3 regions of the Paenibacillus sp. FSL R5-0475 genome follow, and region 2 is predicted to be linked to each of the others. Evidence: a T-box and tRNA genes for the amino acid it is inferred to sense, from the RefSeq annotation. Region 2 holds a T-box; the other regions hold tRNA genes.

Region 1 (10,632 bases), 610 kb from region 2:
CATTTTATGCACTCCTTTAGGTTTTAACAGAATGAGATTAAATTGCGGAAGTTTCCTAAGCAATGTGCTAAAATATAAAAGTGTTCGTATTCTGTTCGTATTTTTCTATAATATACCACTTCTCTACCAATCTCGTAAAACCCCGTTTGAGTCTGTTTTGGGCGAAAAAGAATAGCTTTCCCTCCATTATCTTGCCTTTTGGCAATAATATACGCTTTGTTGTTTACCAATTGGCAAAAATGACTTATATTAATAACATAAGCTTCAGTCTATAAGGAGTGGTTGAGATGAAACAGGATTTTGGGGATTATATGAAGCAACTTCGCGAAACTAAGGGACTTACTATTAATCAATTGGCAGCAGCAGCAGGTATTAGCGGATCACAGATTTCACGGATTGAAAATGGTCTAAGAGGTGTTCCTAAGCCAACTACATTACGCAAAATAGCAGAGGCTACAGGAGTCCCGTACGAGGAGCTAATGGATCAAGCGGGGTATTTGCAGGAACAGGCTCTTCCAAGCGAAGAGATTGTCCCAGAGTGGGCTACAAGCAAGGATAAACGTGACTTCCGTAAAATGCTGGAGGATGATGGAGAGCTGATGTTTGATGGGATTCCACTAGACAAGGATGACAAACAGAGGATAAAAGATGTACTGACCGGCTTATTCTGGGAAGCCAAACAGATGAACAAGAGAAAGAAATCCAACAACACTTAATAACTACACTAACATGCTGCAGGTGAAGAATATGGATGAACTGATCAATAATCTGATTAAAAAATATAAAACCAACTGTCCGTTCGAGCTGGCCTCAGCGCTAGGTATTCATATTCGCTTCATGAACCTTGGGACAGGCACAAAGGGATTATATTACCGAAAATTAAGAAGAAGATTTATCGTCATTCATAATGAGTTGCCAGTTGAGTGGCAGCGCTTCGTTTGTGCGCATGAATTAGGACATGATCGTCTTCATAAGGGGATTAACCGCTTTTTTCTAGAGGAAAGCTCCTACTTCTCTCCTGGGAAGCTTGAACGTCAAGCTAATGTCTTTGCTGTAAAGCTACTATCCACAGGCAGTAATCCTGAGCAAGAAGAGTCATGGAAAAGTTATTACCTACGGATTGGTATTCCACCAGAAGTACAATTTCTTTTGGAAGAATGATAGAACATATGTTATATGATTTATGCGTGTTTTAATTCTATACATAACAAAAAAAGCTCTTACCGAAGTAAGAGCTTTTGAGCAGCGATTAAGCTGAGTATCGGGATGACACGATTTGAACATGCGACCCCCTGGTCCCAAACCAGGTGCTCTACCAAGCTGAGCTACATCCCGTTACTATAAAATTATGGAGCGGGTGATGGGAATCGAACCCACGCTATCAGCTTGGAAGGCTGAAGTTCTACCATTGAACTACACCCGCAAAGGTGAAAATCGGGATGACACGATTTGAACATGCGACCCCCTGGTCCCAAACCAGGTGCTCTACCAAGCTGAGCTACATCCCGTTAAAATATTATGATTGCTTAATAAAAAAATGGCGCGCCCTGAGAGATTCGAACTCCCGGCCTTTTGATTCGTAGTCAAACGCTCTATCCAGCTGAGCTAAGGGCGCAAAAATTATGGAGCGGACGACGGGAATCGAACCCGCGACCCTCGCCTTGGCAAGGCGATGCTCTACCGCTGAGCCACGTCCGCAATAAGTGGTGCGCGTGAAGGGACTTGAACCCCCACGTCGTGAAACGCCAGATCCTAAGTCTGGTGCGTCTGCCATTCCGCCACACGCGCATATAATAATAAAAGTGAGCCATGAAGGACTCGAACCTTCGACACCCTGATTAAAAGTCAGGTGCTCTACCAACTGAGCTAATGGCTCGCACTTGGCTGGGGATATAGGATTCGAACCTATGAGTGACGGAGTCAAAGTCCGTTGCCTTACCACTTGGCTAATCCCCATTGATGGTACCTCTATGTTGCCCATAATCTCTCAGGAAGATTATGGTGGAGGCTGAGGGGATCGAACCCCCGACCCTCTGCTTGTAAGGCAGATGCTCTCCCAGCTGAGCTAAGCCTCCATATCTATGGGACCCTCTAAGGGTAAGTACAAGTAAAAGTTGGTGACCCGTATGGGATTCGAACCCATGTTACCTCCGTGAAAGGGAGGTGTCTTAACCCCTTGACCAACGGGCCTTGCAAATCTGTGGAGCTCTCAACCGGATTCGAACCGGTGACCTCTTCCTTACCATGGAAGCACTCTACCTGCTGAGCTATGAGAGCATGGCTCCCCGAACAGGACTCGAACCTGTGACAACTCGATTAACAGTCGAGTGCTCTACCAACTGAGCTATCAGGGAATATCCGCTTGGCAACGTCCTACTCTCCCAGGACCCTTCGGTCCAAGTACCATCGGCGCTGGAGGGCTTAACGGTCGTGTTCGGGATGGGTACGCGTGGAACCCCTCCGCTATCGCCACCAAACGGGCATTTACATCGTAAATGCTCAGGCTTGATGCCTGAAAACTGAATCCGAATTGAATTTGCGTTCTAAGTATAGGATAAGCCCTCGACCGATTAGTATTGGTCAGCTCCATGCATTACTGCACTTCCACCTCCAACCTATCTACCTCGTCGTCTTCAAGGGGTCTTACTAATTGGGAAATCTCATCTTGAGGGGGGCTTCACGCTTAGATGCTTTCAGCGCTTATCCCGTCCGTACGTAGCTACCCAGCCATGCTTCTGGCGAAACAACTGGTGCACCAGCGGTACGTCCATCCCGGTCCTCTCGTACTAAGGACAGCTCCTCTCAAATTTCCTGCGCCCACGACAGATAGGGACCGAACTGTCTCACGACGTTCTGAACCCAGCTCGCGTACCGCTTTAATGGGCGAACAGCCCAACCCTTGGGACCTACTTCAGCCCCAGGATGCGATGAGCCGACATCGAGGTGCCAAACCTCCCCGTCGATGTGGACTCTTGGGGGAGATAAGCCTGTTATCCCCAGGGTAGCTTTTATCCGTTGAGCGATGGCCCTTCCATGCGGTACCACCGGATCACTAAGTCCGACTTTCGTCCCTGCTCGACTTGTAGGTCTCGCAGTCAAGCTCCCTTATGCCTTTGCACTCTTCGAATGATTTCCAACCATTCTGAGGGAACCTTGGAACGCCTCCGTTACTCTTTAGGAGGCGACCGCCCCAGTCAAACTGCCCGCCTGACACGGTCCCCGTACCCGATTAGGGTACTAGGTTAGAACCTAGATACGATCAGGGTGGTATCCCAACGGCGCCTCCACCGAAGCTTGCGCTCCGATTTCTACGGCTCCCACCTATCCTGTACAGATCGTACCCAAATTCAATATCAAGCTGCAGTAAAGCTCCATGGGGTCTTTCCGTCTTGTCGCGGGTAACCTGCATCTTCACAGGTATTAAAATTTCACCGGATCTCTCGTTGAGACAGCGCCCAAGTCGTTACGCCATTCGTGCGGGTCAGAATTTACCTGACAAGGAATTTCGCTACCTTAGGACCGTTATAGTTACGGCCGCCGTTTACTGGGGCTTCGGTTCATAGCTTCGGGTTACCCCTAACCACTCCCCTTAACCTTCCAGCACCGGGCAGGCGTCAGCCCGTATACTTCGCCTTGCGGCTTCGCACAGACCTGTGTTTTTGCTAAACAGTCGCTTGGGCCTTTTCACTGCGGCCCCCTCGTGCTATTCACACTACCGGGGCACCCCTTCTCCCGAAGTTACGGGGTCATTTTGCCGAGTTCCTTAACGAGAGTTCTTCCGCGCGCCTTAGAATTCTCTTCTCGCCTACCTGTGTCGGTTTGCGGTACGGGCACCTTCTCCTGGCTAGAGGCTTTTCTTGGCAGTGTGAGATCATGACCTTCGCTACTGTAATTTTCGCTCCCCATCACAGCCCAGCCTTAACGATGTGCGGATTTGCCTACACATCAGCCTCACTGCTTAGACGGACATATCCATCAGTCCGCGTCACTACCCTCCTGCGTCACCCCATCGCTCATAGCGGATTACGGTGGTACAGTAATTTCAAACTGTTGTCCTTCGACTACGCCTTTCGGCCTCGCCTTAGGTCCCGACTTACCCTGAGCGGACGAGCCTTCCTCAGGAAACCTTGGGCTTTCGGCGGATCAGATTCTCACTGATCTTTTCGTTACTCATACCGGCATTCTCACTTGTATGCTGTCCAGCGCTCCTTACGGTACACCTTCAACCCACATACAACGCTCCCCTACCCCAGATACATACGTATCTAGCCATAGCTTCGGTGGTGTGTTTAGCCCCGTTACATTTTCGGCGCAGAGTCACTCGACCAGTGAGCTATTACGCACTCTTTCAATGGTGGCTGCTTCTAAGCCAACATCCTGGTTGTCTGTGCAACTCCACATCCTTTCCCACTTAACACACACTTGGGGACCTTAGCTGATGGTCTGGGCTGTTTCCCTTTTGACAATGGATCTTAGCACTCACTGTCTGACTCCCGGCAATAAGTATATGGCATTCGGAGTTTGACTGAGCTTGGTAATCCTTGCGGACCCCGCACCCAATCAGTGCTCTACCTCCACTACTCTTATACCGAGGCTAGCCCTAAAGCTATTTCGGGGAGAACCAGCTATCTCCGAGTTCGATTGGAATTTCTCCGCTACCCCCACCTCATCCCCGCATTTTTCAACATGCGTGGGTTCGGGCCTCCAGTGCGTGTTACCGCACCTTCACCCTGGACAGGGGTAGATCACACGGTTTCGGGTCTACGTCCACATACTAAATCGCCCTATTCAGACTCGCTTTCGCTGCGGCTCCGTCTTCTCGACTTAACCTTGCATGTTAAACGTAACTCGCCGGTTCATTCTACAAAAGGCACGCCATCACCCATTAATAGGGCTCTGACTTTTTGTAAGCACACGGTTTCAGGTTCTATTTCACTCCCCTTCCGGGGTGCTTTTCACCTTTCCCTCACGGTACTGTTTCACTATCGGTCGCCAGGTAGTATTTAGCCTTAGCAGATGGTCCTGCTGGATTCATACGGGGTTTCACGTGCCCCGCACTACTCGGGATCCGTCTCGGAGAGAACACAGTTTAGGCTACAGGGCTTTTACCTCTATCGCGGGCCTTTCCAGACCTCTTCACCTACCATATTCCTTTGTAACTCCATGTGAGACGTCCCACAACCCCTAAGAGCAAGCTCTTAGGTTTAGGCTGTTCCGCGTTCGCTCGCCGCTACTGACGGAATCACTATTGTTTTCTCTTCCTCAGGGTACTTAGATGTTTCAGTTCCCCTGGTCTGCCTCTACATCTCCTATGTGTTCAGAGATGAGTAACTGCGAATTACCACAGCTGGGTTTCCCCATTCGGACACCCCCGGATCAAAGCTTGCTTACAGCTCCCCGAGGCAGTTTCGTTGTTCGCCACGTCCTTCGTCGGCTCCTGGCGCCTAGGCATCCTCCGTGTGCTCTTATTAGCTTAACCTTGATTTTTCCGCAGGAAAATATCATACAATGACATTTCTTTTGGAATCATCTCACTAATAACATTTACTTGTTTACACAAGTTGCTAAAAGATGTTCTAAAACGCAAATTCGTTTCGGTATCCAGTTTTCAAGGATCAATGTTTAAAGAAGGTATTGAATTAAAACTTATGGTGGAGCCAAGCGGGATCGAACCGCTGACCTCCTGCTTGCAAGGCAGGCGCTCTCCCAGCTGAGCTATGGCCCCATAAAAGATATAAAGTTATATGGTGGGCCTTGGTGGACTCGAACCACCGACCTCACCCTTATCAGAGGTGCGCTCTAACCAACTGAGCTAAAAGCCCATATAACATATATAACATTGTGAATCAACCAAAGAATGGTTGTCCGCTTGGCGGCGTCCTACTCTCCCAGGACCCTTCGGTCCAAGTACCATCGGCGCTGGAGGGCTTAACGGTCGTGTTCGGGATGGGTACGTGTGGAACCCCTCCGCTATCGCCACCAAACGTATATGAAAGAGACTTACTCTTTCAAAACTGAACACGAGTGAGTGTTCGAACCCGAAGGTTCTATAATGGAAGTTTAACTTCCGATTTGAATGTCTTCATTGCAGAAGACGATTCTCCATAGAAAGGAGGTGATCCAGCCGCACCTTCCGATACGGCTACCTTGTTACGACTTCACCCCAATCATCTACCCCACCTTCGGCGGCTGGCTCCCTTGCGGGTTACCCCACCGACTTCGGGTGTTGTAAACTCTCGTGGTGTGACGGGCGGTGTGTACAAGACCCGGGAACGTATTCACCGCGGCATGCTGATCCGCGATTACTAGCAATTCCGACTTCATGCAGGCGAGTTGCAGCCTGCAATCCGAACTGAGACCGGCTTTGATGGGATTGGCTTCACCTCGCGGCTTCGCTTCCCGTTGTACCGGCCATTGTAGTACGTGTGTAGCCCAGGTCATAAGGGGCATGATGATTTGACGTCATCCCCACCTTCCTCCGGTTTGTCACCGGCAGTCACTCTAGAGTGCCCAGCTTAACCTGCTGGCAACTAAAGTTAAGGGTTGCGCTCGTTGCGGGACTTAACCCAACATCTCACGACACGAGCTGACGACAACCATGCACCACCTGTCTCCTCTGTCCCGAAGGCCGCCACTATCTCTAGTGGATTCAGAGGGATGTCAAGACCTGGTAAGGTTCTTCGCGTTGCTTCGAATTAAACCACATACTCCACTGCTTGTGCGGGTCCCCGTCAATTCCTTTGAGTTTCAGTCTTGCGACCGTACTCCCCAGGCGGAGTGCTTACTGTGTTAACTTCGGCACCAAGGGTATCGAAACCCCTAACACCTAGCACTCATCGTTTACGGCGTGGACTACCAGGGTATCTAATCCTGTTTGCTCCCCACGCTTTCGCGCCTCAGCGTCAGTTACAGCCCAGAAAGTCGCCTTCGCCACTGGTGTTCCTCCACATATCTACGCATTTCACCGCTACACGTGGAATTCCACTTTCCTCTTCTGTACTCAAGTCACCCAGTTTCCAGTGCGACCTCAGGTTGAGCCCAAGGTTTAAACACCAGACTTAAATGACCGCCTGCGCGCGCTTTACGCCCAATAATTCCGGACAACGCTTGCCCCCTACGTATTACCGCGGCTGCTGGCACGTAGTTAGCCGGGGCTTTCTTCTCAGGTACCGTCACTCCGGTAGCAGTTACTCTACCGGACGTTCTTCCCTGGCAACAGAGCTTTACGATCCGAAAACCTTCATCACTCACGCGGCGTTGCTCCGTCAGACTTTCGTCCATTGCGGAAGATTCCCTACTGCTGCCTCCCGTAGGAGTCTGGGCCGTGTCTCAGTCCCAGTGTGGCCGTTCACCCTCTCAGGTCGGCTACGCATCGTCGCCTTGGTGGGCCGTTACCCCACCAACTAGCTAATGCGCCGCAGGCCCATCCCTCAGTGACAGATTGCTCCGTCTTTCATTCTTCCTTCAGGAGAAAAAAGAAATTATCCGGTATTAGCTACCGTTTCCGGTAGTTATCCCAGTCTAAGGGGCAGGTTGCCTACGTGTTACTCACCCGTCCGCCGCTAAGTTACTTTGAAAGCAAGCTTTCAAAATGACTCCGCTCGACTTGCATGTATTAGGCACGCCGCCAGCGTTCGTCCTGAGCCAGGATCAAACTCTCCAATTAGTATTGAAAAGAGCGATATGCTCATTTTGAAACATCTGACGAGAAAATTAATTCTCTAATTTTGGATTTCACTTTCGTGATTCCCTACTCACTCGTTGTTCAGTTTTCAAAGATCAATGTCTCTCATTTCGTCGTCGTTGTTTGTCAGCGGCGACCTTTATAATATATCACAGTGTTTCGTTGTTTGGCAAGTCTTTTTTTCGAAAAAGTTTTTTTCAACTTTTCTTGCCTTCCGCTTCCCTTTTACACAAGCAAAAGGAGCGCGAGATATAATTTATCACGAGCACTCCTTTTTAGTCAAGCTATTTTATTAAAAAATCTTAAATTCATATAAGACTCTTGCATTTACCGCTTATCCTTAGTGTTTATACTGAGAAGAACGTCCACCCCACGCATACTTGGAAAGCTCTTTCTGAGGAGCAAAACGAGCATACATACGAAATACAGTCTTATATCTATTGGCGATGGCATGCCTGATATTTTGGTCCAAGCGCTGATCGCTCAAATCTAACAGCATCTCATCAAGTTCTTTCCGCAAAACATAATCCAGTTCCTTGCATTCTTTTTCGTTGAACAACATTCCCAACATATGCTTGGCCTCCTTCATGAAGTTGCAAGTAACACATTCACTAAAACCAAAAACCCCTTGTACATAATTAGTTAGTCCATCTCATGGAGAAAGCTGCCTTAAGATCCTCTTACACTAGATTAACCGGAGTACTCTTTTTATAACCATAATTATTAAAAATTCCCTTTATGGTTTCGTCACGATTATATACTTCTGACCTTTAGGCAATCCTTGGATGAATAGCTTTACTGTTATGCTCCATTCTCGGAAGTTTTATGATAAAAGAGAAAAAGTTATTGTGCTTTCAATGATGGCTGCAACAAATAACAGGATTATTGTCCAAATAGATGCCGTAAGTGTTTGACGCATGAACGAAGACCACTCAACACCTCTGTTCACTTTTTTAGTGGATGAGCTAAACAGACTTGCAACTACTTTCCCGCCGAACTGAAGTCCAAATGCACAAGCAATAATGATTGCTGGAATCTCTATAATCCCATGTGGCAGCAGTCCTTTTACTATTAGATCGAATAAATCCTGTCCTTGCAGTGCTGATAAATGAATCAGATAGCCGATAACCGCTCCGTTAATAAATAAGAATATGGCTGGCAGTATACCGAACAACGCTCCTAAAAATATGATAAGAACACCCTTGATGCTGTTATTCAAAAATATAAATACAAAGAAGCTCCATTGCGGATTAGAAGAATCTCTAAGGTTGCCACTGATTTCACTGAGCCCCTCTAATTGCTGAACCAATAGTTTTTCCAGACTGCTAGTAGCTACCCACCCTATAACCGCTCCTAATGCGAAGAGCAGACAGGATAGCAATAAAGCCTTCCGGATCGTTTTTAGATCTTTAATAAACGTGAAGAACGACAACATAAATACCCTCCTGAAATTGTGATCTCTGTTTCTTAGGTCATAACCTTGCGGTACGAGCATACATTTAGAACAAACAAGCATTTCGCATGGGAGAGGAGCGCTGTCATTATGAATTCTTTTTATGTATTCAGCGGCAAAAAGATTAAACGATTCATCTATATCTTCGCCGCTGTGCTTCTTGCTGCTGGAGTTGTCTATGTCGAGAGGGGAAACATAACCGTTTTTTCTGAATCCGGACCTTCCGCGATCTACAGTGTACCAACAGAGAAGAAGCTGATTGCCCTGACCTTCGATATTAGCTGGGGGGAGAAAAGACCCGAACCAATTTTGAAGGTACTTGAAGACAAGAAAGTGGACAAAGCCACCTTCTTCCTATCGTCTCCATGGAGTAAGACTCACCCAGACATTGTAACTAACATCAAGAATGCAGGTTTTGAAATTGGAAGTCATGGTCATAAACACGTCAATTACAGCACACTTAGCAACGAAGAAATTCGTACACAGATCTCAACGGCTCACACCGTACTTACCGAATTAACCGGCACTGAACCCAATTTGATTCGTATGCCTAATGGTGATTTTGACAAAAGAGTCCTTCAGGTTGCCAGCGATCTCGGCTACAAGGTCATTCAATGGGATACAGACTCCCTGGACTGGAAGAACATCGGCGTAGACAATATCGTGAAGCGTGTAACGACAAAAGCGCATCCAGGTGATATCGTCCTTCTACATGCCAGTGATTCCTGTAAACAAACACATGAAGCACTTCCACTCATTATCGACGAGCTCCGCAGACAAGGTTATGAATTCGTTACCGTCTCTGAGCTGATTAGTCAAAGCAACACCGAAGGTAAAGAAGTACGCGACTCAGCTTCACTGAGTAATGCCATTGAGGACGCAGCTGGGCTGTAAAAACATATTCAATCTCTGGTGCCGTAATGGATGTTGATCTGTCCAAAGGATTAATGACGTGGAGAAATGAGTTCCGATATGTCAGGTGTGGGGGTATTCAGCTTCGGATAGCTCAGATCCAGACTCTCCAGTGTCTTTACAACGATGGATAAGGTCAAATAGTTGCGGTACCATTGATGATTGGCGGGTATCCAGTACCAGGGTGCTTTATCTATGCTAGATTCCTTGAAAACATCTTCATATGCTTCTTGGTAATCATCCCAATACTCCCGCTCCTGGAGATCACTTGCATCGAATTTCCAATGTTTTTTGGGATCTTCAAGCCGTTCCTTAATCTTCTTCAGCTGCTTCTCTTTAGAAATATGCAGAAAAAGCTTGATAATTGTCGTCCCCTCTTCCACCAGCATTTCTTCGAACTGCCGTATGTAACGAAAGCGACGCTTCAAGTCATCCTTTTTTAACCCTCCGTGTACCCGTGGTACCAATACATCTTCATAATGCGAGCGGTTAAATGCAGAGATATATCCCTTAGGAGGTGTCTTCTGATGAACCCTCCATAGAAAATCATGAGCCTCTTCCTCTAGAGATGGTTTCTTGAAGC
Region 2 (10,632 bases):
TCCTGTTGCACCTGCACTTCCCGTTGCTCCTGTTGCACCTGCGCTTCCCGTTGCTCCGGTAACTCCAGCGCTTCCTGCTGCTCCGGTCGCACCTGTACTTCCTGTCGCTCCGGTATCTCCGGTGGCTCCAGTGGCTCCAGTGGCTCCTGAATAACCTATATTTTCACCATACAATTCAGAGTAGACAAGCCGATGAGCAGTCACTAATTGACCTGTGCTGCTTTTTCCCCAAACTGAGACTTGAATTGGATCGTCTATCAAAGCTGGTGTTGTAAATGAAAATTCGAATGAATCAAAATTTGCATAATAATCATTTGTTAGTACTTCATTAGGTCCCACAGTATGAAGTTCACTAACATATAGTGTTCTTGTACCATTCATATAATATCCTTCGACTTGAATCAACGACGCAGTGACATCACTCTGATTAACAAGTTTAATAGTAACAAGCTGAGTGGGTCTTTCACCGCTTACCAGATTGTTTTCTATAGGTCCAGTAGATAAATAACTCAAGTTATCAACTCCTTTTATTTTTAAATAGATTGCCTGCAAAAAATTCTAAATAGTAGCGTTACTATAATCATTCCTCCGATCTACTCTAAATTCGCTAACAATGAGCCTATTATATTTTTCAGTTGGAAATTTTCAGCTCTTAATAGTAATATTCTTTTCTCTTTTTAATGTGTGGACATCTATCAAAAGCTACTACTATACATATTGAGTGCTATTGGAAAAATCTATAAATCTATCAATATTCAATAGATTGTAAATCTTAGGAGCATTATTCCGTTCTGCCCAAAACTTGTCCCGTTAACAAAATAGAGGATAGCTCAGGAAGCCATCCTAACGGCTACTGAGCATCCTCTATTTTTACAATCAAACTCAGAGATAAATTTACGACAATTCATGAACAGACCAAACTATACCCGAAGTATTGGCACCGCCCAGATTCAAAGGAACCGTCAAGCCATTAGAAACATAGAACAAACCAATAACATCACCTGCTGTTAGTGCAAATTCTCCAACCAGCGTTACAGTCCCACTTCCCAAAATAGCTCTCAAATCTAGAATAAGCGCAACATTCACATCCAACACAGGGAATAATCCACTTACCAGATTTGTTGAAGTAGGAGAAGTTCTCTGAACTACGAAAGCTGGATTAACCCCACTACCAAGACTAATTGAGATTGAGGCAGTTGTGGAATAGTTAATGGTCGCTTCAATAGAATATCTACCCGTTGTCGGAACTGTGTAATTTCCCGAAACGGGGTTAAAGGAAGGATCAGAATAGAAAGGAGAAGCCACAGACCATCCAGTCAGTTGGGAAGAAGTAGAAACTGACAAAGCTGATAGGAACGCTGAGAATCCCTCAGCTTGAATATTCGGCCCTGTTGCTCCAGTCACACCAGTTATTCCTGTTACTCCCGTTACACCAGTCGCTCCGGTTGCTCCAGTTACTCCAGTTGCCCCTGTTGCTCCAGTTACACCTGCCGCTCCCGTTGCTCCAGTCACACCTGCCGCTCCTGTTGCTCCTGTCACTCCAGCTGCCCCTGTTGCTCCAGTCACTCCGTCCGCTCCCGTTGCTCCAGTCGCTCCAGCTGCCCCTGTTGCTCCAGTCACTCCAGCTGCTCCAGTTGCTCCGGTCACTCCGTCGGCTCCCGTTGCTCCAGTCACACCTACCGCTCCTGTTGCTCCAGTCGCTCCAGCTGCCCCTGTTGCTCCAGTCACTCCAGCTGCTCCAGTTGCTCCAGTCACCCCGTCGGCTCCTGTTGCACCAGTCACTCCAGCTACCCCTGTTGCTCCAGTCACACCTGCCGCTCCTGTTGCTCCAGTCACCCCGTCGGCTCCCGTTGCTCCAGTCGCTCCAACTGCTCCCGTTGCTCCGGTCAATCCATCGGCTCCTGTTGCTCCGGTCACTCCAGCCGCTCCCGTTGCTCCAGTCACACCTGCCGCTCCTGTTGCTCCAGTTACACCTGCCGCTCCCGTCGCTCCAGTCACCCCGTCGGCTCCTGTTGCACCAGTTACACCTGCCGCTCCCGTCGCTCCAGTCACCCCGTCGGCTCCTGTTGCACCAGTCGCTCCAACTGCTCCGGTTGCCCCAGTCACTCCAGCTGCCCCTGTTGCTCCAGTCACTCCATCGGCTCCCGTTGCCCCTGTTGCTCCAGTCACTCCGTCGGCTCCCGTTGCTCCGGTCACTCCAGCCGCTCCCGTTGCTCCAGTCACACCTGCCGCTCCTGTTGCTCCAGTTACACCTGCCGCTCCCGTCGCTCCAGTCACCCCGTCGGTTCCTGTTGCACCAGTTACACCTGCCGCTCCCGTCGCTCCAGTCACCCCGTCGGCTCCTGTTGCACCAGTCGCTCCAACTGCTCCGGTTGCCCCAGTCACTCCAGCTGCCGCTGTTGCTCCAGTGGCTCCATCCGCTCCCGTTGCTCCTGTTACACCTGCCGCTCCTGTTGCTCCAGTCACTCCATCGGCTCCTGTTGCTCCAGTCGCTCCGTCTGCCCCTGTTGCTCCAGTTCCTCCAGCTGCTCCAGTTGCCCCAGTGGCTCCATCGGCTCCCGTTGCTCCTGTCACTCCGTCGGCTCCCGTTGCTCCAGTCACTCCATCGGCTCCCGTTGCTCCTGTCACTCCATCGGCTCCCGTTGCTCCGGTCACTCCCGTTGCTCCTGTCGCTCCAGTTACACCAGCCGCTCCCGTTGCCCCAGTGGCTCCATCGGCTCCCGTTGCTCCTGTCACTCCATCTGCTCCCGTTGCTCCTGTCACTCCGTCGGCTCCTGTTGCTCCGGTCACTCCATCGGTTCCCGTTGCTCCAGTCGCTCCATCGGTTCCCGTTGCTCCAGTCGCTCCATCTGCCCCGGTTGCACCAGTCACTCCATCGGCTCCCGTCGCTCCATTCACCCCATCGGCTCCCGTTGCTCCAGTCGCTCCGTCTGCCCCTGTTGCTCCAGTCGCTCCATCTGCTCCCGTTGCTCCTGTCGCTCCTCCGGCTGCCCCTGTTGCGCCAGTCACTCCGGCTGCGCCTGTTGCACCAGTCACTCCGTCGGCTCCAGTTGCTCCTGTCGCTCCAGTCGCCCCGTCTGCTCCGGCTGCCCCTGTCGCACCAGTCACTCCGTCGGCTCCAGTTGCTCCATCCGCACCCGTTGCCCCTGTCGCTCCATCTGCTCCATCCGCACCTGTTGCCCCTGTCGCTCCATCTGCTCCATCCGCACCTGTTGCCCCTGTCGCTCCATCTGCTCCATCCGCACCTGTAGCACCAGTTGTCCCTACCGTTGCTCCAAGTAATTCAGCATGGACAAGTCGGTGAGCAGTCACAATTTGACCTACACTATTTTTTCCCCAGACTGAAATTTGAATAGGATCATCTACCAGGCTTAAAGTCGTAAAAATAAATTCAAACGCATCAAAATCCGCATAATAGTCCTTTGTTACAACTTGATCAGGCATAACGTTAACAAGCTCACTAACATATAAAGTTCTTGTCCCATTCATATAATATCCTTGGACGAGAACCGTAGAAGAAATAACGTCGCTTCGGTTATCGATTTTGATCGTAACATGTTGAGTAGGTCGTATACCTCCCACCATGGTATTATCTATCGGCCCAGTAGATAAATAGCTCAATTCTCAACACTCCTTTAGATTATTCCTACATGTTTTTCCCACGCTACTATACGATGAGGTTCTACTAATTCCCCTGAAGCCTGTTTTCCCCAGACCGAGATCCCTACCTCTGCTTCAACAACTTCTAATGTCGTAAACTCAAATTCAAATGCATCTAAATCTGCAAAATAGTTCCTAGTTAGAACTTGGTTAGGTGCGAGATTAATCATTTCATTCACATACATCGATCTTGACCCATTTAGCAAAAATCCCTGAATAACAAGATTATATGGATTAAGAGAATCACGATTAACTACTTTTACTGTTACGATTTGTGTCTGTCTGACCCCTAGAATTGGACTATTATCTATAGGTCCGGTTGAGAATAAAGCCATCTTTATTCACTCCTCTCTTCTGCTGCAGTTTGAAAAATAAAAAAACTATAAAACTAGTAACATGGTTCATAATTAATAGCTCTATATAGTAATATTCTGTATTTAAAGTTAATGTGTGGACATTTATGCAAAGGAATTGCCACTCAAAAAAAGACAACCTTCTATTCTTTGAATTTGTAATCTACTAATCGGACAATCTTAAACTCAAGCATTTTCTAAGTTTTCTAACTAACACCCTATTGCTTTTTTCGAAATATTCGTTATACTGATAAAAATTATTCAAGCATCGATGAGCGGGAGAGTAGTTAACGTGTTCTAGTCCTCAGCGAGCCGGGTAAGTGCAAGCCGGTACAGATCACCTAATGAAGCGCACCCGTGAGATGGACTTCTGAACCTAAGTAGGAAGTCCCGGCTAAAGACCGTTATCCTGTAAGGTGGCTAAACATCTGTTTAGCAACGAGAGTGGTACCGCGAGCGCTAAAGCCCTCGTCTCTTTTGAGACGAGGGCTTTTTTGTATTTTCAAAGGAGGGTATAAAATGTTAAGTCAAATCATCAAAAACAGCATTGAACAAAGTGTAAAAAAAGTATTCCACACCTTAGAAATTGCCTACCCAAAAGATGTTGCAATTCTGATCGAACAGCCAGCTAATCTAGAGCATGGTGATTATTCCTGCAATATTGCTATGCAGCTAGCCAAACTCCTGCGTAAATCCCCTCTCGTCATAGCAGAGTTAGTAAAAGCAGAAATCAAATTACAAGAGAGTTACACGGGTCTTTTACAAAAAGTCGAAGTAGCTGCTCCTGGATTTATTAATTTGTATATGAATTGGCAGGTGTGGGCTAAACATTCCTTTGATCTGCCTAACAGCACAAGGGAAAAGGTCATCATCGAGCACACTTCAATCAATCCAAATAAAGCTGCTCATGTAGGTCATCTGAGAAATGCCTGCATCGGCGATGCGCTGGTCAGAATCATGAAAAGAACCGGACATAACGTAGAGGTCCATAACTATGTGGATGATCTGGGCAACCAGCTGGCAGATACAGTCGTTGGTTTATTAAATGTACCTTTAGAAGGGGAACATCAACGTTTCGGTGATTATTGCTGGGATCTATATGCCAAAGTGAACAAAGAATATGCACGGAATCCAGAGATCACTCACAAGCGCACGGATATGCTGCATGCCCTTGAACAGGGTGATGGTAATGAGGCGTGGCTGGGCAACTTAGTCGCTGAACGTATTGTGAGAGAACATGTAGCGGAAATGAAGCGTTTTGGTATTCACTATGACCTGCTGGTGTGGGAGAGCAATATTTTAAAAGAGGGATTCTGGACAGCCGCATCTGAGCTATTGAAGCAAACGGCAGTTTTTGTACAGGAGACTGAAGGCAAACTTGCGGGCTGCTGGGTGCTAAAGCAAGGGACAGAGGTTAGCAGTGGAGCGGATTCAGAGGATCATCAGATGGATAAGGTGCTTGTGCGTTCGAATGGGATTTTGACGTACACAGCCAAAGACATTGCTTATCATCTCTGGAAATTCGGTCTACTATCCAAAGATTTCACCTACAGTGAATTCTCGTCTGGTTTATGGACCACAGGATTAACTGGAACCCATGAGCCTTATGGACATGCCGACCGTGTTATTAACGTGATCGATTATAGACAGGAATATCCGCAACAAATGGTTAAGCAGGCTTTAGGAGCACTAGGATATAACGAGCAGGCTGAGAAGCTCCATCATGTAAGTTATGGCGTTGTTTCTCTTAGTCCGGCCTCTGCTGCTGAGCTGGGGATAGATGTTTCAGAAGGGAAATCTTCTTATGCCATGTCCGGGCGCCAAGGAATCGGCGTTAAGGTGAGCGATTTAGTAATGCTTATGGAACAGAACATAGAACATTCGCGCTCCGATAAAGAGGGTCTTTCCAGCCATATCATTGCAGCTGCTGCTATTCGTTATTATCTGCTGCGGTTTAACCTGGGAACGGAAATCGTGTTTGATTTCAAACAGGCTACCGAAATATCCGGTAATACCGGGGTTTATCTGATGTACACCTATGCCCGTGCCAGCAGTGTTTTGAGCAAATCTACAATCCCATTCAGCACAGATGCCTCAAAGCTTCAATTTCCACTCGAAATGGAAAAGGCAGAGCTCGCTTTGCTGAGACAGCTTAGCGTCTGGCAAGAGACATTGTATGCTGCCAGCATAGAGTTAACACCGAATATACTCTGCACGTACGCGCATACCTTAGCCACACTTTTCAATAACTTCTATTCTATATGTCCGATTTTAAAAGGTGAGGAGGCTACCATCGCGTTCCGCCTCTGGCTTACTTCGAGATTTAAGGATACTTTAGGGGATGTACTTGAAGTGCTTGGGTTACCGACACCGAGCCGAATGTAGTACAAAAAGGGCAATCTCCACGCTTATCGCGGAGATTGCCCTTCTTTTATTATCTTACTTATAGATGTCTATCACATTTCCAGCTTCTACGCAGAGACGATCAAAGTCCTCACGTTTGATACGGATACCACCACTACGGTAGCGATTAAGCGTACCTTCGGCTTGCACTTCTGTACCGTTAACAGTAATCCGACTGTTATCAGAGCCCGTAAGGTGATAAATAAAGTCTACCTTAGTGCCTGCATATTCAAAGCTAAAGCGCATTCCGTCCAGCGACTCCGGCAGAATTGGATCGACGATTAAATCTCCACCTTCCGTACGGATCCCCAGTGCATTCGAGATCAACTGGTTCATGTAGATCCCAGGACCGCTTGAATAGATTCTCCAGCCACCTTTAACCGCTACGTCACCATTACGCAGTTTATCGAAATTCTCCTGTGCCTCGTAACGGGTGTTAAATTTACCATCCGAGCTACTGAAATAAGAGTTAGCCTGACGTAGTTCAGCGTTTGGCACCACGTCGCGGATTCCGATCGGATTGATCGCCGCTAGGCCATTCCAGACCTGATCGGTTTTCCCTAGCTTAGCCATAGCTTCTACATAACGAATGTGTGCATGTACATATTGAAGTCCAATTTCCCGACCAAAGTTAGAAGCTTGCTCCGCACGTTTGAAATGGGTGCTTACGCCGCCAACATATTGAGCTGGACGGTTCATCAGACGAACGCCATCTGGACAGAACAGTTTATCCTGGATTACTTCATAGTGGGCTTCGGCTTGTTCTGGTGTAAGCAGCTCACTGATCATACTGCGCGTCATTGGCAGCAGACGGTATTGGATCCCTGTTTCCGTATCACTTGGATGCACCATAAGCTTCACTTGCTCTGGGTCCTCCATATACAAGAAGCCTGGAATTACCTCAGATTGAAGCATATGTGTGTTGAAATCCTCACGGATTCCCTCCACCATCGCTTTCAGCTCTTCCGAACCTGCTGGATCAACTTTATGAAGCACTTCTGAGAACTGATTCAATGTCTGATAGGTAAGCGCCACTGTCCAGCTGCTAACCATGTACTGCTTCAGCTGTGGATTAGCCGGTTGGAGTGTATCATCCCAGTCTCCATCACCGTAAGAAGACAAATGCGTGTCATGCAGGAAGTGATTCTTAATATAAGCAACTTCCTTCCGTGCATGATCCAGCAGCGTTGCTTTTTCTTCTGTAAAATCAAAGCTATGCTTACGAGTATAAGGCACAGTCGCTTGCAAAATACTGTAGTCTTGCGTTACCGCCAAATAGTCTCCAAGCACTTTGAGTGGCCATACAATAATATCTCCATGGCTCTCCTCTTGCTGAATCTTCGTATATTTATCAAACATGAACCACTGTGGCCAGTTACCATCATCTTCATATTGATGAGCATACAGGGTCAGCAATATTTCACGAACCTGATCGTATTTTTGCGTAGCCATGAAGTATTCCACTGGTCCCTGACACACGTCACGGGTTCCCCAAGCAGCGCCGCCGTATTGTTCCAATCCGTGAGGGACTGAATAATGGACGAGCATATTATGTGTATACCACCAAGCCAGAGCATTTACCTTAAACAACTCACCTTCGGACCCATCACCTAACGTCAAGCGGAAGCCATTCATAACCCCGCTGTAGAACTCGCGGTATGCGGAAATCTCCCCTTCAGCTGTACGGCTGCTCGATTGAATCTCCTTACCATCCAGAAGACCTTGAATGTTCAATGTCCATTCACTGCTCTTCGACAGTTCCAGAATAGCTAGCGGCGCATCTGACTTCTCAGCATGAGAGACGAGTCTACCTTCATTTTGAAGAGTGAAATCTGCTCCCTGTACCTGGAATTTATATTGCAGATCAGGATATTCTCCTGCACTTAGTGCACTTCTATCAGCCGAGAAGGTTACGGTTCCCTCTTCTTGTTTGAATTGATATGGAAGCTCGTATTCGTTAACGTTCATAGTGATTTGATTAGTGACTAAATAACGATAAGCTTTTCCACTTTCCGTACGGACATTCAGGAATATCTCCGGAGAATCTGCCGTAGTGTAGTTCGTAATAATGAAGCATTCGCCATCTGTTCTGTAATACCAACGGGCATAGTTGAAACCAACTTCGAACAGTGAAGGCATGGTCAAGAGGCGATATTCGCCATTCCACTGTACATAGATTCTTTGTCCCGAAGCCTTTGGAATGTTAAGTGCATTTCTGGCATTGGTCATGAGCTTGTTGAAATTGGTATTGCCAATAACGATTTGAGAGTTAAATATTCCGTACATATAGGAAGTCGTAGTGATTACCTTATCGTTAAGTCGGGCATTATCCCCACTCATTAGAATATGACCATGAGGACGCTCTACCTTAAGTTCCTTCTCTTTCAATACAACATGCTCATAATTTTCCGTGAAGAAAGACAGAAGCTGGTCTCCCTCTTTTTCCTCTTGATAGCGAACCGGGAACAAGGCTTCGATCTCTTCACTCGTCAGAGAATTTGCAGCTAGTGGTGCTCCCAGCTCTTTCGTCAAGAAAGAACGCTCGAGCGGTGCTTCAGCTACTAAAGGCAACTCTTTTACCGTTTCCCAAGCCGCAGCAACATCCTTCGTGAATTCTAACGAGGTAATCGCTTCTGGATGATCTTGCTTGAACAATCCATAAAATACAAACTGGGCTTCCCCACTCAGCTTCACCCGCTCCGATTGCAGCGCAGTATAAGCGAATTCATATTGATAGATTTCATTACTTAATTGCTCACGGCTCAGGCTTTCTGGTTGATTGGTCTCTTTATAAGACAATCCAAAGAATTGGAAACCATCTGTTGAGAAGCTTGCTGCCTTAGTGATTGCACCCTGTTGTAGATATGGAAATTTGCCACCTTGCGGTTGATTCTGTCTGGAACATACTACATATCCCTTTGACTGATCCTCGAATACGGCGTGGTCAATATACTGTGACAGGTAGGCTTCATTACTGCGAACAGCACCGATATCGGCAATACCCACGTCTTGTCCGTACACGAGATCCACATCTGCTTCTTGACCTGTAAGCTTCACGTCCCAGAACCAAGCGCCTTGAGCCGTCGGAGTAAAAATAACCTGATACTCGATATTTTCCGCAGTACCTTCCCAAACCAAGCGGTTCCCAGCCTTACGTACAGTGCTTGAGGAATGAATGCCCAGCAAAGGAACAGCTTGAATGCTTCCATTACTATGAATGCGTAAATATAGGTTGGATAAGGAGCCATCCACGATATTAGGCAGCAATTGATTGATCATTGTCCGTTCATGGAGAACTTGGAACAAGTCCCCGCTGTTTGTAAAAGTGAATGATAAGTCTCCAGCGTTTAAATGGATGTTAGAATTCATATTAGTAGTCATATTCTTGCACTCCTCTATTACGACAGCCTGTGTCGTATATATTCTACTTAAGCTAATGTTAAGCGAAAATCGCGTTCTTTAACCTCTTGGCTATTTGGACCCACAAACAATTTGAATTGTCCCGGATCACTGCTAAAGCTTAAGTCGCTATGATAGTAACGAAGCTGTTCTTCTGTAAGCGTAAAGCTCACTTCCTGGCTTTCTCCCGGGGAGAGGCTGATCTTAGCAAAATCTTTCAGTTCCTTCATTGGTCTAACAACTTCTCCTGAAATGTCTCGGATATAGAGCTGCACTACCTCTTCACCTTGTACATTGCCTGTATTAGTCACCGTAACAGTTACTTTAATAGGCTGATCCTTCGTCATTATTTCACCGGAAAGGATCGGTTCACTGTAGCTAAATGTCGTATAACTAAGACCAAAGCCAAATGGTAGGAACGGCTCATTAGGAATGTCCAAATATTGTGAGACATAACGCTTGTCCGCACCCGGTGCATGTAGAGGACGTCCAGTGTTGAAATGATTGTAATAGACCGGAATTTGCCCAACAGATACAGGGAAAGACATCGTTAATCTTCCTGACGGATTCTCGTCACCATACAGTAGACTGGTAATCGCCGCGCCGCCCTCGCTTCCTGGGAACCAGGCTTCCAGAATAGCATCCGCATTCTCGATCACACCACTAAGATCCAGTGGGCGTCCGTTAAACAACACCACCACAACAGGCTTACCCAGCGTCTTCATACGTTGCAAAAGCTCACGCTGCGCTTCCGGCAAGCGGATATCTGAACGACTTCCAGCTTCTCCGCTCATATCCGAATGTTCTCCAAGCGCCA
Region 3 (10,632 bases), 2.2 Mb from region 2:
TGATAAATTGCTACAGGGTCGACTGTTTGCTTACGGCGATGCTCATCGTCACCGTGTAGGTCCTAACCATAACAGCCTGCCTATCAACCGTCCAAAAGTAGAAGTGAAGAACTATCAACGTGACGGTGGCATGGCACTCGGCAACAATGGCGGATCCGGTGCCTATTATGAGCCTAACAGCTTAGGCGGACCTAAAGAAGCACCACAGTACAAAACATCACCTTTCGAAGTATCTGGAAATGCCGACAGTGTCTCCTATAATAGTGATGACCATTATACACAACCTGGTGACTTGTATCGCCTGATGAGTGAAGAAGAACGTACACGTCTTGTTCAAAATATCGTAGGCGCTATGACACCAGTTGAAAGTAACGATATTAAACTTCGTCAAATTGTTCATTTCTATAAAGCTGATCCAGAACTGGGACAGCGTGTTGCATCCGGTTTAGGATTATCCGTCCCAGACGGAATATAAGACTGTAATTGCACTTATACAATCAAAGAGGACCTTTACCCGTAAATGGGAAAGGTCCTCTTTGTTCATAAGAAAAGCTAAAACATATAATATATAAGAACGATCACGATGCATAGCGTGGAGACAACAGATAAGCACGAAAAAAAAGTATTCCAGTTATTGCCCTTCATTTGTCTTATACACGACCAGTATACTGCTTCTTTGATGCTCTGCCCCATCACGTGAAGATTTGACTACCGAACCGTAACAGATATTCACAACCTGTTCCTCACGCAGCCCTGCCAAGAACTCATTCGCCTTATTCTCAGCATACGAATTATCAGCATCTACAAACTCTTTTACTTGAATCATCCTGATCTCTCCTTTAATAAATTATAGTTACTTTTTATGTCTAGATTCTATAGGTGAACTCAACGAAATGTACATGGCGTATCACTCCCCTGGTAACATTTAATGTAAAATTATCTTCGAAATATAGTATAGGCATTCCGCAGTTTTCTACGAAATGCCTATAACATCAGCCTATCATAGCACCCAACTATACAATAGTCAAACGTTTTAAATACAATATTTAGTAAGAATTTATTGCCTTTGCAAAATGGATTGGATTTACATATAGAAGCTGTTATACTGATCAGAAGGTTCCCTCTAGGGGACCTCTATTTGTATAGGAGGGATTTTAATATGGCAACGCGTCATAACAAATTTGCAAAGAATGTGCTACTTAGAGGGGGTGAAATCTACTATGAACCATAGTCTAATTTATGAAGGCTCAAGGACACAACTGGTCCAGCAGCTTATTTATTTTGATGAGGAAAAAATCGCATTTCTAAATCAGTATTTCCCGGAACGAAGCAAACAAAGAAGTAATGCTGAAACGCTGTTGTCCCGTTATTGCTCCGAGCTGGAACAATTACTTTCCCGTTTCAATGGTGAAGAATTGAATTCACTCGTATTGATTGGAAGTCAGCTTCAGCTACGCTACTTAGACGACAATACTACAGATACCTACACCATCGTATTTCCAAACCAGGCAGAACCCAATGATAACAAGATTTCAATGTTCTCGCCTATTGGCATGCAGCTGCTGTTAGCTCAGATCGGCAGTACATGTCAGCTAGCTATTCCTTCAGGTGAGTTATCAGTAAAAATCGAAAGTATTAAGTTTGTGAATTGTGGTGAGGTGGCCGTTCTTATTTAAGCCCACTCGCACATATCACCAACATTAACAGCGTCCCTTTCCAATCTTATGGAAGAGGACGCTGTTCATCTATTCAGCCTGTTAAGCACTTCTTCATACTTTTATTTGAGCCTCAATCCTTCACCCAGTTTACTGACTGATTTTTCGATACGAGATGCTCTGGTTTCAGGTCTTTTCGCCGCTTCGATCCAAGATACATATTCCTTCTGATAAGAATAAGCCAGACCGTTATAATAAGCTTCTGCCTGCTCATGGCTACTCAACGCATCAAGGAAATCCTCTGGGGCTTCTACCTCCCGTAATTGATGATCTTGCTCCATCGTCACATGCACAATATCACCAGGTTGAGCTTTGGCTAGATCCCGTAGTTCCTTCTTTACCACCATAAAATGCTTTCCGTTTCCATGGGGCATAAGCGTTCCTCTATAGGGGATTCCATTTACACTTCCTTTTACCTGTATTCTGGACTTTGTTTCAAATATTTGTTCGGCATCAAAAGGGACGTTAAGATAAGTCCAGCTCCCACTTGCATCAGGTCGCACTAATTTAGCTTCAAATTCAAACATTGCTACCTCCTCAACTAAAAGCCCTAAGTTCTATTGTATCCATATGAATGTAACTATACAAAAAAACACCTGCCTATAATAGACAGATGTTTCTTAATTATAAGCGGGTGATGGGAATCGAACCCACGCTATCAGCTTGGAAGGCTGAAGTTCTACCATTGAACTACACCCGCAAAGGTATAAAATCGGGATGACACGATTTGAACATGCGACCCCCTGGTCCCAAACCAGGTGCTCTACCAAGCTGAGCTACATCCCGTCAAAACATGTAATTACTTAGTAATAAAAATGGCGCGCCCTGAGAGATTCGAACTCCCGGCCTTTTGATTCGTAGTCAAACGCTCTATCCAGCTGAGCTAAGGGCGCAAAAATTATGGAGCGGAAGACGGGAATCGAACCCGCGACCCTCGCCTTGGCAAGGCGATGCTCTACCGCTGAGCCACTTCCGCAAAACATGGTGCGCGTGAAGGGACTTGAACCCCCACGTCGTGAAACGCCAGATCCTAAGTCTGGTGCGTCTGCCATTCCGCCACACGCGCACACTTTGAAAATAATGGTGAGCCATGAAGGACTCGAACCTTCGACACCCTGATTAAAAGTCAGGTGCTCTACCAACTGAGCTAATGGCTCTCATAAATGGCTGGGGATATAGGATTTGAACCTATGCATGACGGAGTCAAAGTCCGTTGCCTTACCGCTTGGCTAATCCCCAACAATAATTAACTAAATGGCGGAACCGACGAGATTCGAACTCGCGATCTCCTGCGTGACAGGCAGGCATGTTAGGCCAACTACACCACGGTTCCATAGACATAATGCATAAGAGTAAATTGGTTGCGGGGGCAGGATTTGAACCTGCGGCCTTCGGGTTATGAGCCCGACGAGCTACCGGGCTGCTCCACCCCGCGTCATTTAATAATTATATACTATTCATTTACACTACGCCAGCTAGTCCCAAAACATCATGCTTAAGGAAAATTTGGTTGCGGGGGCAGGATTTGAACCTGCGGCCTTCGGGTTATGAGCCCGACGAGCTACCGGGCTGCTCCACCCCGCGTCGTTCTTAAATGAATATGGTGGAGGCTGAGGGGATCGAACCCCCGACCCTCTGCTTGTAAGGCAGATGCTCTCCCAGCTGAGCTAAGCCTCCATGTTATGACCCGTATGGGATTCGAACCCATGTTACCTCCGTGAAAGGGAGGTGTCTTAACCCCTTGACCAACGGGCCATGCTAATAAACTTTGTGGCGGAGAGAGAGGGATTCGAACCCTCGAGACGCTTGTGGCGCCTACACGATTTCCAATCGTGCTCCTTCGGCCAAACTCGGACACCTCTCCATAAATGGCTCCCCGAACAGGACTCGAACCTGTGACAACTCGATTAACAGTCGAGTGCTCTACCAACTGAGCTATCAGGGAATATGGTGGGCCTTAGTGGACTCGAACCACCGACCTCACCCTTATCAGGGGTGCGCTCTAACCAGCTGAGCTAAAGGCCCTTTTTAAGACACATCAATATTAAGGGCAAAAAAAATACCACGGGTAATGTGGTTGTCCGCTTGGCGACGTCCTACTCTCCCAGGACCCTTCGGTCCAAGTACCATCGGCGCTGGAGGGCTTAACGGTCGTGTTCGGGATGGGTACGTGTGGAACCCCTCCGCTATCGCCACCAAACGGGCATTTACATCGTAAATGCTCAGGCTTGAGTCGCCTGAAAACTGAATCCGAATTGAATTTGCGTTCTAAGTATAGGATAAGCCCTCGACCGATTAGTATTGGTCAGCTCCATGCATTACTGCACTTCCACCTCCAACCTATCTACCTCGTCGTCTTCAAGGGGTCTTACTAATTGGGAAATCTCATCTTGAGGGGGGCTTCACGCTTAGATGCTTTCAGCGCTTATCCCGTCCGTACGTAGCTACCCAGCCATGCTTCTGGCGAAACAACTGGTGCACCAGCGGTACGTCCATCCCGGTCCTCTCGTACTAAGGACAGCTCCTCTCAAATTTCCTGCGCCCACGACAGATAGGGACCGAACTGTCTCACGACGTTCTGAACCCAGCTCGCGTACCGCTTTAATGGGCGAACAGCCCAACCCTTGGGACCTACTTCAGCCCCAGGATGCGATGAGCCGACATCGAGGTGCCAAACCTCCCCGTCGATGTGGACTCTTGGGGGAGATAAGCCTGTTATCCCCAGGGTAGCTTTTATCCGTTGAGCGATGGCCCTTCCATGCGGTACCACCGGATCACTAAGTCCGACTTTCGTCCCTGCTCGACTTGTAGGTCTCGCAGTCAAGCTCCCTTATGCCTTTGCACTCTTCGAATGATTTCCAACCATTCTGAGGGAACCTTGGAACGCCTCCGTTACTCTTTAGGAGGCGACCGCCCCAGTCAAACTGCCCGCCTGACACGGTCCCCGTACCCGGTAAGGGTACTAGGTTAGAACCTAGATACGATCAGGGTGGTATCCCAACGGCGCCTCCACCGAAGCTTGCGCTCCGATTTCTACGGCTCCCACCTATCCTGTACAGATCGTACCCAAATTCAATATCAAGCTGCAGTAAAGCTCCATGGGGTCTTTCCGTCTTGTCGCGGGTAACCTGCATCTTCACAGGTATTAAAATTTCACCGGATCTCTCGTTGAGACAGCGCCCAAGTCGTTACGCCATTCGTGCGGGTCAGAATTTACCTGACAAGGAATTTCGCTACCTTAGGACCGTTATAGTTACGGCCGCCGTTTACTGGGGCTTCGGTTCATAGCTTCGGGTTACCCCTAACCACTCCCCTTAACCTTCCAGCACCGGGCAGGCGTCAGCCCGTATACTTCGCCTTGCGGCTTCGCACAGACCTGTGTTTTTGCTAAACAGTCGCTTGGGCCTTTTCACTGCGGCCCCCTCGTGCTATTCACACTACCGGGGCACCCCTTCTCCCGAAGTTACGGGGTCATTTTGCCGAGTTCCTTAACGAGAGTTCTTCCGCGCGCCTTAGAATTCTCTTCTCGCCTACCTGTGTCGGTTTGCGGTACGGGCACCTTCTCCTGGCTAGAGGCTTTTCTTGGCAGTGTGAGATCATGACCTTCGCTACTGTAATTTTCGCTCCCCATCACAGCCCAGCCTTAACGATGTGCGGATTTGCCTACACATCAGCCTCACTGCTTAGACGGACATATCCATCAGTCCGCGTCACTACCCTCCTGCGTCACCCCATCGCTCATAGCGGATTACGGTGGTACAGTAATTTCAAACTGTTGTCCTTCGACTACGCCTTTCGGCCTCGCCTTAGGTCCCGACTTACCCTGAGCGGACGAGCCTTCCTCAGGAAACCTTGGGCTTTCGGCGGATCAGATTCTCACTGATCTTTTCGTTACTCATACCGGCATTCTCACTTGTATGCTGTCCAGCGCTCCTTACGGTACACCTTCAACCCACATACAACGCTCCCCTACCCCAGATACATACGTATCTAGCCATAGCTTCGGTGGTGTGTTTAGCCCCGTTACATTTTCGGCGCAGAGTCACTCGACCAGTGAGCTATTACGCACTCTTTCAATGGTGGCTGCTTCTAAGCCAACATCCTGGTTGTCTGTGCAACTCCACATCCTTTCCCACTTAACACACACTTGGGGACCTTAGCTGATGGTCTGGGCTGTTTCCCTTTTGACAATGGATCTTAGCACTCACTGTCTGACTCCCGGCAATAAGTATATGGCATTCGGAGTTTGACTGAGCTTGGTAATCCTTGCGGACCCCGCACCCAATCAGTGCTCTACCTCCACTACTCTTATACCGAGGCTAGCCCTAAAGCTATTTCGGGGAGAACCAGCTATCTCCGAGTTCGATTGGAATTTCTCCGCTACCCCCACCTCATCCCCGCATTTTTCAACATGCGTGGGTTCGGGCCTCCAGTGCGTGTTACCGCACCTTCACCCTGGACAGGGGTAGATCACACGGTTTCGGGTCTACGTCCACATACTCAATCGCCCTATTCAGACTCGCTTTCGCTGCGGCTCCGTCTTCTCGACTTAACCTTGCATGTTAAACGTAACTCGCCGGTTCATTCTACAAAAGGCACGCCATCACCCATAGATAGGGCTCTGACTTTTTGTAAGCACACGGTTTCAGGTTCTATTTCACTCCCCTTCCGGGGTGCTTTTCACCTTTCCCTCACGGTACTGTTTCACTATCGGTCGCCAGGTAGTATTTAGCCTTAGCAGATGGTCCTGCTGGATTCATACGGGGTTTCACGTGCCCCGCACTACTCGGGATCCGTCTCGGAGAGAACACAGTTTAGGCTACAGGGCTTTTACCTCTATCGCGGGCCTTTCCAGACCTCTTCACCTACCATATTCCTTTGTAACTCCATGTGAGACGTCCCACAACCCCTAAGAGCAAGCTCTTAGGTTTAGGCTGTTCCGCGTTCGCTCGCCGCTACTGACGGAATCACTATTGTTTTCTCTTCCTCAGGGTACTTAGATGTTTCAGTTCCCCTGGTCTGCCTCTACATCTCCTATGTGTTCAGAGATGAGTAACTGCGAATTACCACAGCTGGGTTTCCCCATTCGGACACCCCCGGATCAAAGCTTGCTTACAGCTCCCCGAGGCAGTTTCGTTGTTCGCCACGTCCTTCGTCGGCTCCTGGCGCCTAGGCATCCTCCGTGTGCTCTTATTAGCTTAACCTTGATTTTTCCTAAGAAAAATCTCACTAATAACATTTACTTGTTTACACAAGTTGCTAAAAGATGTTCTAAAACGCAAATTCGTTTCGGTATCCAGTTTTCAAGGATCAAGTCTTACTGAGAGCTTAAACTCTCAAAACTGAGCAACGAGTGAGTAACAGGCCTAAACCTGAGATTTTGGAAGCTTAACTTCCGATTTGAATGTCTTCATTGCAGAAGACGATTCTCCATAGAAAGGAGGTGATCCAGCCGCACCTTCCGATACGGCTACCTTGTTACGACTTCACCCCAATCATCTACCCCACCTTCGGCGGCTGGCTCCCTTGCGGGTTACCCCACCGACTTCGGGTGTTGTAAACTCTCGTGGTGTGACGGGCGGTGTGTACAAGACCCGGGAACGTATTCACCGCGGCATGCTGATCCGCGATTACTAGCAATTCCGACTTCATGCAGGCGAGTTGCAGCCTGCAATCCGAACTGAGACCGGCTTTGATGGGATTGGCTTCACCTCGCGGCTTCGCTTCCCGTTGTACCGGCCATTGTAGTACGTGTGTAGCCCAGGTCATAAGGGGCATGATGATTTGACGTCATCCCCACCTTCCTCCGGTTTGTCACCGGCAGTCACTCTAGAGTGCCCAGCTTAACCTGCTGGCAACTAAAGTTAAGGGTTGCGCTCGTTGCGGGACTTAACCCAACATCTCACGACACGAGCTGACGACAACCATGCACCACCTGTCTCCTCTGTCCCGAAGGCCGCCACTATCTCTAGTGGATTCAGAGGGATGTCAAGACCTGGTAAGGTTCTTCGCGTTGCTTCGAATTAAACCACATACTCCACTGCTTGTGCGGGTCCCCGTCAATTCCTTTGAGTTTCAGTCTTGCGACCGTACTCCCCAGGCGGAGTGCTTACTGTGTTAACTTCGGCACCAAGGGTATCGAAACCCCTAACACCTAGCACTCATCGTTTACGGCGTGGACTACCAGGGTATCTAATCCTGTTTGCTCCCCACGCTTTCGCGCCTCAGCGTCAGTTACAGCCCAGAAAGTCGCCTTCGCCACTGGTGTTCCTCCACATATCTACGCATTTCACCGCTACACGTGGAATTCCACTTTCCTCTTCTGTACTCAAGTCACCCAGTTTCCAGTGCGACCTCAGGTTGAGCCCAAGGTTTAAACACCAGACTTAAATGACCGCCTGCGCGCGCTTTACGCCCAATAATTCCGGACAACGCTTGCCCCCTACGTATTACCGCGGCTGCTGGCACGTAGTTAGCCGGGGCTTTCTTCTCAGGTACCGTCACTCCGATAGCAGTTACTCTACCGGACGTTCTTCCCTGGCAACAGAGCTTTACGATCCGAAAACCTTCATCACTCACGCGGCGTTGCTCCGTCAGACTTTCGTCCATTGCGGAAGATTCCCTACTGCTGCCTCCCGTAGGAGTCTGGGCCGTGTCTCAGTCCCAGTGTGGCCGTTCACCCTCTCAGGTCGGCTACGCATCGTCGCCTTGGTGGGCCGTTACCCCACCAACTAGCTAATGCGCCGCAGGCCCATCCCTCAGTGACAGATTGCTCCGTCTTTCATTCTTTCTTCAGGAGAAAAAAGAAATTATCCGGTATTAGCTACCGTTTCCGGTAGTTATCCCAGTCTAAGGGGCAGGTTGCCTACGTGTTACTCACCCGTCCGCCGCTAAGTTATTTTGAAAGCAAGCTTTCAAAATGACTCCGCTCGACTTGCATGTATTAGGCACGCCGCCAGCGTTCGTCCTGAGCCAGGATCAAACTCTCCAATTAGTATTGAAAAGAGCGATATGCTCATTTTGAAACATCTGACGAGAAAATTAATTCTCTAATTTTGGATTTCACTTTCGTGATTTCCTACTCACTCGTTGTTCAGTTTTCAAAGATCAAGTTCTCGTTGGCGCCGTTTAATGTCTCAGCAGCAACCCTTATACTATATCATGTTCGGCTATTTAATGTCAAGCTCTTTTTTTAACTTCTTTTTCGAGCTCGGCATGTGTATTTCTTGGCCGGACTTAGAATATATCATGTATAGAGATTCATTGCAAGCATTATTTTAAAATTCATATTATTTTGTATTCTGTTACTTCTTCATCATAATAGTCCACTTCCTTAGTGATGTTTTCCGGCAAAGTGATGGCCTCTTATAAAAAAAGCAATAAACACAAAAGAGCCCCAGCAGATAAGCTGAGACCCCTTTGTTAGATACAAGCTAAGCTTGAGTTCATTTCACGCAGATAATAGTTTACTTTTGCCCTTTTTCTAATAATGCAAGTATTATGGTAACCGCCTCTGCTCTTGTTGCCTTCTGGTTAGGTGCAAATTTATTCTGCCCTACACCATTCACAAGGCCTGATTTCGCTGCTGCTGCAATATATGGCACTGCCCATGCTGGTACATCCTTAGCATCATTGAAGGTTAATGTCGCTTTAGGATCTACCGTAATACCAAGAGCACGAACAATCATAACTGCTAATTCTGTACGTGTTAGCTCCTGCGTAGGACGGAATGTTCCATCATCATAGCCACTGATAATTTGCAGAGATACAGCCTGTGCCACAAAAGACTTAGCCCATGCTGGAATCTTCGCAGAATCCTTAAAGCTTGAAGTGTCACCATTCTCCGGCAATTGCAATGCACGTGCCAGCATTGTGATAAATTCAACCCGATTTACTTTCTGATTCGGACGGAAAGTATCATCCGGATAACCACTAACGAAGCCAGCTGCTACTGCTTTCTCGATAACAGCAGCCGCCCAGTGATTGCTAGTATCCGTTAAAGATGGCTTACTAACTGGCGTCGCAGTTGGTGAAGGCGCCGTTGTCGGTGCTGGTGTAGCTGTTGGCGCTACTGTTGGTGTTGGTGTTGGTGTTGGTGTCGGTTTTGTTGTTGGTGCTGTTGTTGGTGCTGTTGTTGGCGCTGTTGTTGGTGCTGTTGTTGGCGTTGGTGTTGGTGTAACTCCACCATTCTCATCGCCCTTAACAATACCGAACTCTTCAAGAACATATGGTCTAGCCTCATTAACATTCTGATCAATCTCATAAGATACAGCTGTCAGCTTCCCTGCATCTACAGTGATACCAACAAAGGTCTGAACTTGACCGCGCATTGGACGCGTAGCATCACTTGGGTCCGCTCCGTATTTAGCTGCTGTATTCTCATTGGCTACTTCAAAGAGATTATAGTAAGCATCTCCCAATTCTTTCTTCATGTTCTTATAGTAAACCTTCGCTCCTGCCGTAGCTGGAATCAGATAGATTGTTCCATCTGGGTTTACTGTGTACTCTACCGTTTGACCATTGAAGCTTTCCTTGATTTTCACTGTGTCTGCTGCAGTTCCGTCAGCCTTGATTGGCTTGGTTCGTGCATAGATATGATCGTGACCTTGAAGCACCAGGTCAATACCCAGTTCAGCCATCATTGGAGCGACTTTCGCTCTTTCTCCATTTGCGCCCATAATATCTTTGTCAGTAGCGTGGTTAGAGGTTGTGTATGGTCCTTTATGCATAGCGACGATAATCCACTTCGCTCCAGCAGCCTTCGCTGCTTTTACATCGGCCTTCATCCAATCCAACTGTGCTTTGCTGAAGTTAGCATATTCATCCGAATTCTCATTCGTGTTCAAGACTACAAAGTGCGCATTGCTGTAATCATAGGAATAGTATGCTCCTGTTTCTGTTGGTGAGCCTGCAGCTT

What was found. The T-box of region 2 lies ahead of MKX41_RS18820 (arginine--tRNA ligase). A T-box ahead of a tRNA ligase gene usually reads a tRNA of that ligase, here a tRNA-Arg.
Region 1: it has a tRNA-Arg gene. The T-box ahead of MKX41_RS18820 (arginine--tRNA ligase) is inferred to sense a tRNA for this amino acid. The anticodon was not compared.
Region 3: it has a tRNA-Arg gene. The T-box ahead of MKX41_RS18820 (arginine--tRNA ligase) is inferred to sense a tRNA for this amino acid. The anticodon was not compared.

What each region holds. Positions count from the first base shown of each region.
Region 1 is NZ_JBBORK010000001.1:4,799,379-4,810,010, forward strand. It holds gene MKX41_RS21480 (helix-turn-helix domain-containing protein) at 288-716, shown strand; gene MKX41_RS21485 (ImmA/IrrE family metallo-endopeptidase) at 748-1,161, shown strand; tRNA gene MKX41_RS21490 (tRNA-Pro) at 1,262-1,335, opposite strand; tRNA gene MKX41_RS21495 (tRNA-Gly) at 1,350-1,423, opposite strand; tRNA gene MKX41_RS21500 (tRNA-Pro) at 1,435-1,508, opposite strand; tRNA gene MKX41_RS21505 (tRNA-Arg) at 1,539-1,615, opposite strand; tRNA gene MKX41_RS21510 (tRNA-Gly) at 1,624-1,698, opposite strand; tRNA gene MKX41_RS21515 (tRNA-Leu) at 1,705-1,788, opposite strand; tRNA gene MKX41_RS21520 (tRNA-Lys) at 1,804-1,876, opposite strand; tRNA gene MKX41_RS21525 (tRNA-Gln) at 1,882-1,956, opposite strand; tRNA gene MKX41_RS21530 (tRNA-Val) at 2,000-2,075, opposite strand; tRNA gene MKX41_RS21535 (tRNA-Glu) at 2,116-2,190, opposite strand; tRNA gene MKX41_RS21540 (tRNA-Thr) at 2,202-2,277, opposite strand; tRNA gene MKX41_RS21545 (tRNA-Asn) at 2,279-2,354, opposite strand; rRNA gene rrf (5S ribosomal RNA) at 2,361-2,477, opposite strand; rRNA gene MKX41_RS21555 (23S ribosomal RNA) at 2,551-5,479, opposite strand; tRNA gene MKX41_RS21560 (tRNA-Ala) at 5,650-5,725, opposite strand; tRNA gene MKX41_RS21565 (tRNA-Ile) at 5,746-5,822, opposite strand; rRNA gene rrf (5S ribosomal RNA) at 5,868-5,984, opposite strand; rRNA gene MKX41_RS21575 (16S ribosomal RNA) at 6,109-7,666, opposite strand; gene MKX41_RS21580 (hypothetical protein) at 8,025-8,255, opposite strand; gene MKX41_RS21585 (stage II sporulation protein M) at 8,508-9,119, opposite strand; gene pdaB (polysaccharide deacetylase family sporulation protein PdaB) at 9,228-10,031, shown strand; gene MKX41_RS21595 (PPK2 family polyphosphate kinase) at 10,082-10,632, opposite strand, start outside.
Region 2 is NZ_JBBORK010000001.1:4,190,946-4,201,577, forward strand. It holds gene MKX41_RS18805 (exosporium glycoprotein BclB-related protein) at 1-513, opposite strand, end outside; gene MKX41_RS18810 (beta strand repeat-containing protein) at 895-3,585, opposite strand; gene MKX41_RS18815 (hypothetical protein) at 3,636-3,995, opposite strand; T-box leader at 4,276-4,492, shown strand; gene MKX41_RS18820 (arginine--tRNA ligase) at 4,533-6,398, shown strand; gene MKX41_RS18825 (GH36-type glycosyl hydrolase domain-containing protein) at 6,453-9,797, opposite strand; gene MKX41_RS18830 (glycoside hydrolase family 3 N-terminal domain-containing protein) at 9,845-10,632, opposite strand, start outside.
Region 3 is NZ_JBBORK010000001.1:6,412,828-6,423,459, reverse strand. It holds gene katA (catalase KatA) at 1-475, shown strand, start outside; gene MKX41_RS28735 (sporulation protein Cse60) at 632-826, opposite strand; gene MKX41_RS28730 (GreA/GreB family elongation factor) at 1,221-1,676, shown strand; gene MKX41_RS28725 (YdeI/OmpD-associated family protein) at 1,778-2,242, opposite strand; tRNA gene MKX41_RS28720 (tRNA-Gly) at 2,345-2,415, opposite strand; tRNA gene MKX41_RS28715 (tRNA-Pro) at 2,428-2,501, opposite strand; tRNA gene MKX41_RS28710 (tRNA-Arg) at 2,532-2,608, opposite strand; tRNA gene MKX41_RS28705 (tRNA-Gly) at 2,617-2,691, opposite strand; tRNA gene MKX41_RS28700 (tRNA-Leu) at 2,698-2,781, opposite strand; tRNA gene MKX41_RS28695 (tRNA-Lys) at 2,797-2,872, opposite strand; tRNA gene MKX41_RS28690 (tRNA-Gln) at 2,880-2,954, opposite strand; tRNA gene MKX41_RS28685 (tRNA-Asp) at 2,971-3,048, opposite strand; tRNA gene MKX41_RS28680 (tRNA-Met) at 3,074-3,150, opposite strand; tRNA gene MKX41_RS28675 (tRNA-Met) at 3,223-3,299, opposite strand; tRNA gene MKX41_RS28670 (tRNA-Val) at 3,317-3,392, opposite strand; tRNA gene MKX41_RS28665 (tRNA-Glu) at 3,399-3,470, opposite strand; tRNA gene MKX41_RS28660 (tRNA-Ser) at 3,487-3,579, opposite strand; tRNA gene MKX41_RS28655 (tRNA-Asn) at 3,585-3,660, opposite strand; tRNA gene MKX41_RS28650 (tRNA-Ile) at 3,664-3,740, opposite strand; rRNA gene rrf (5S ribosomal RNA) at 3,799-3,915, opposite strand; rRNA gene MKX41_RS28640 (23S ribosomal RNA) at 3,991-6,919, opposite strand; rRNA gene MKX41_RS28635 (16S ribosomal RNA) at 7,152-8,709, opposite strand; gene MKX41_RS28630 (S-layer homology domain-containing protein) at 9,182-10,632, opposite strand, start outside.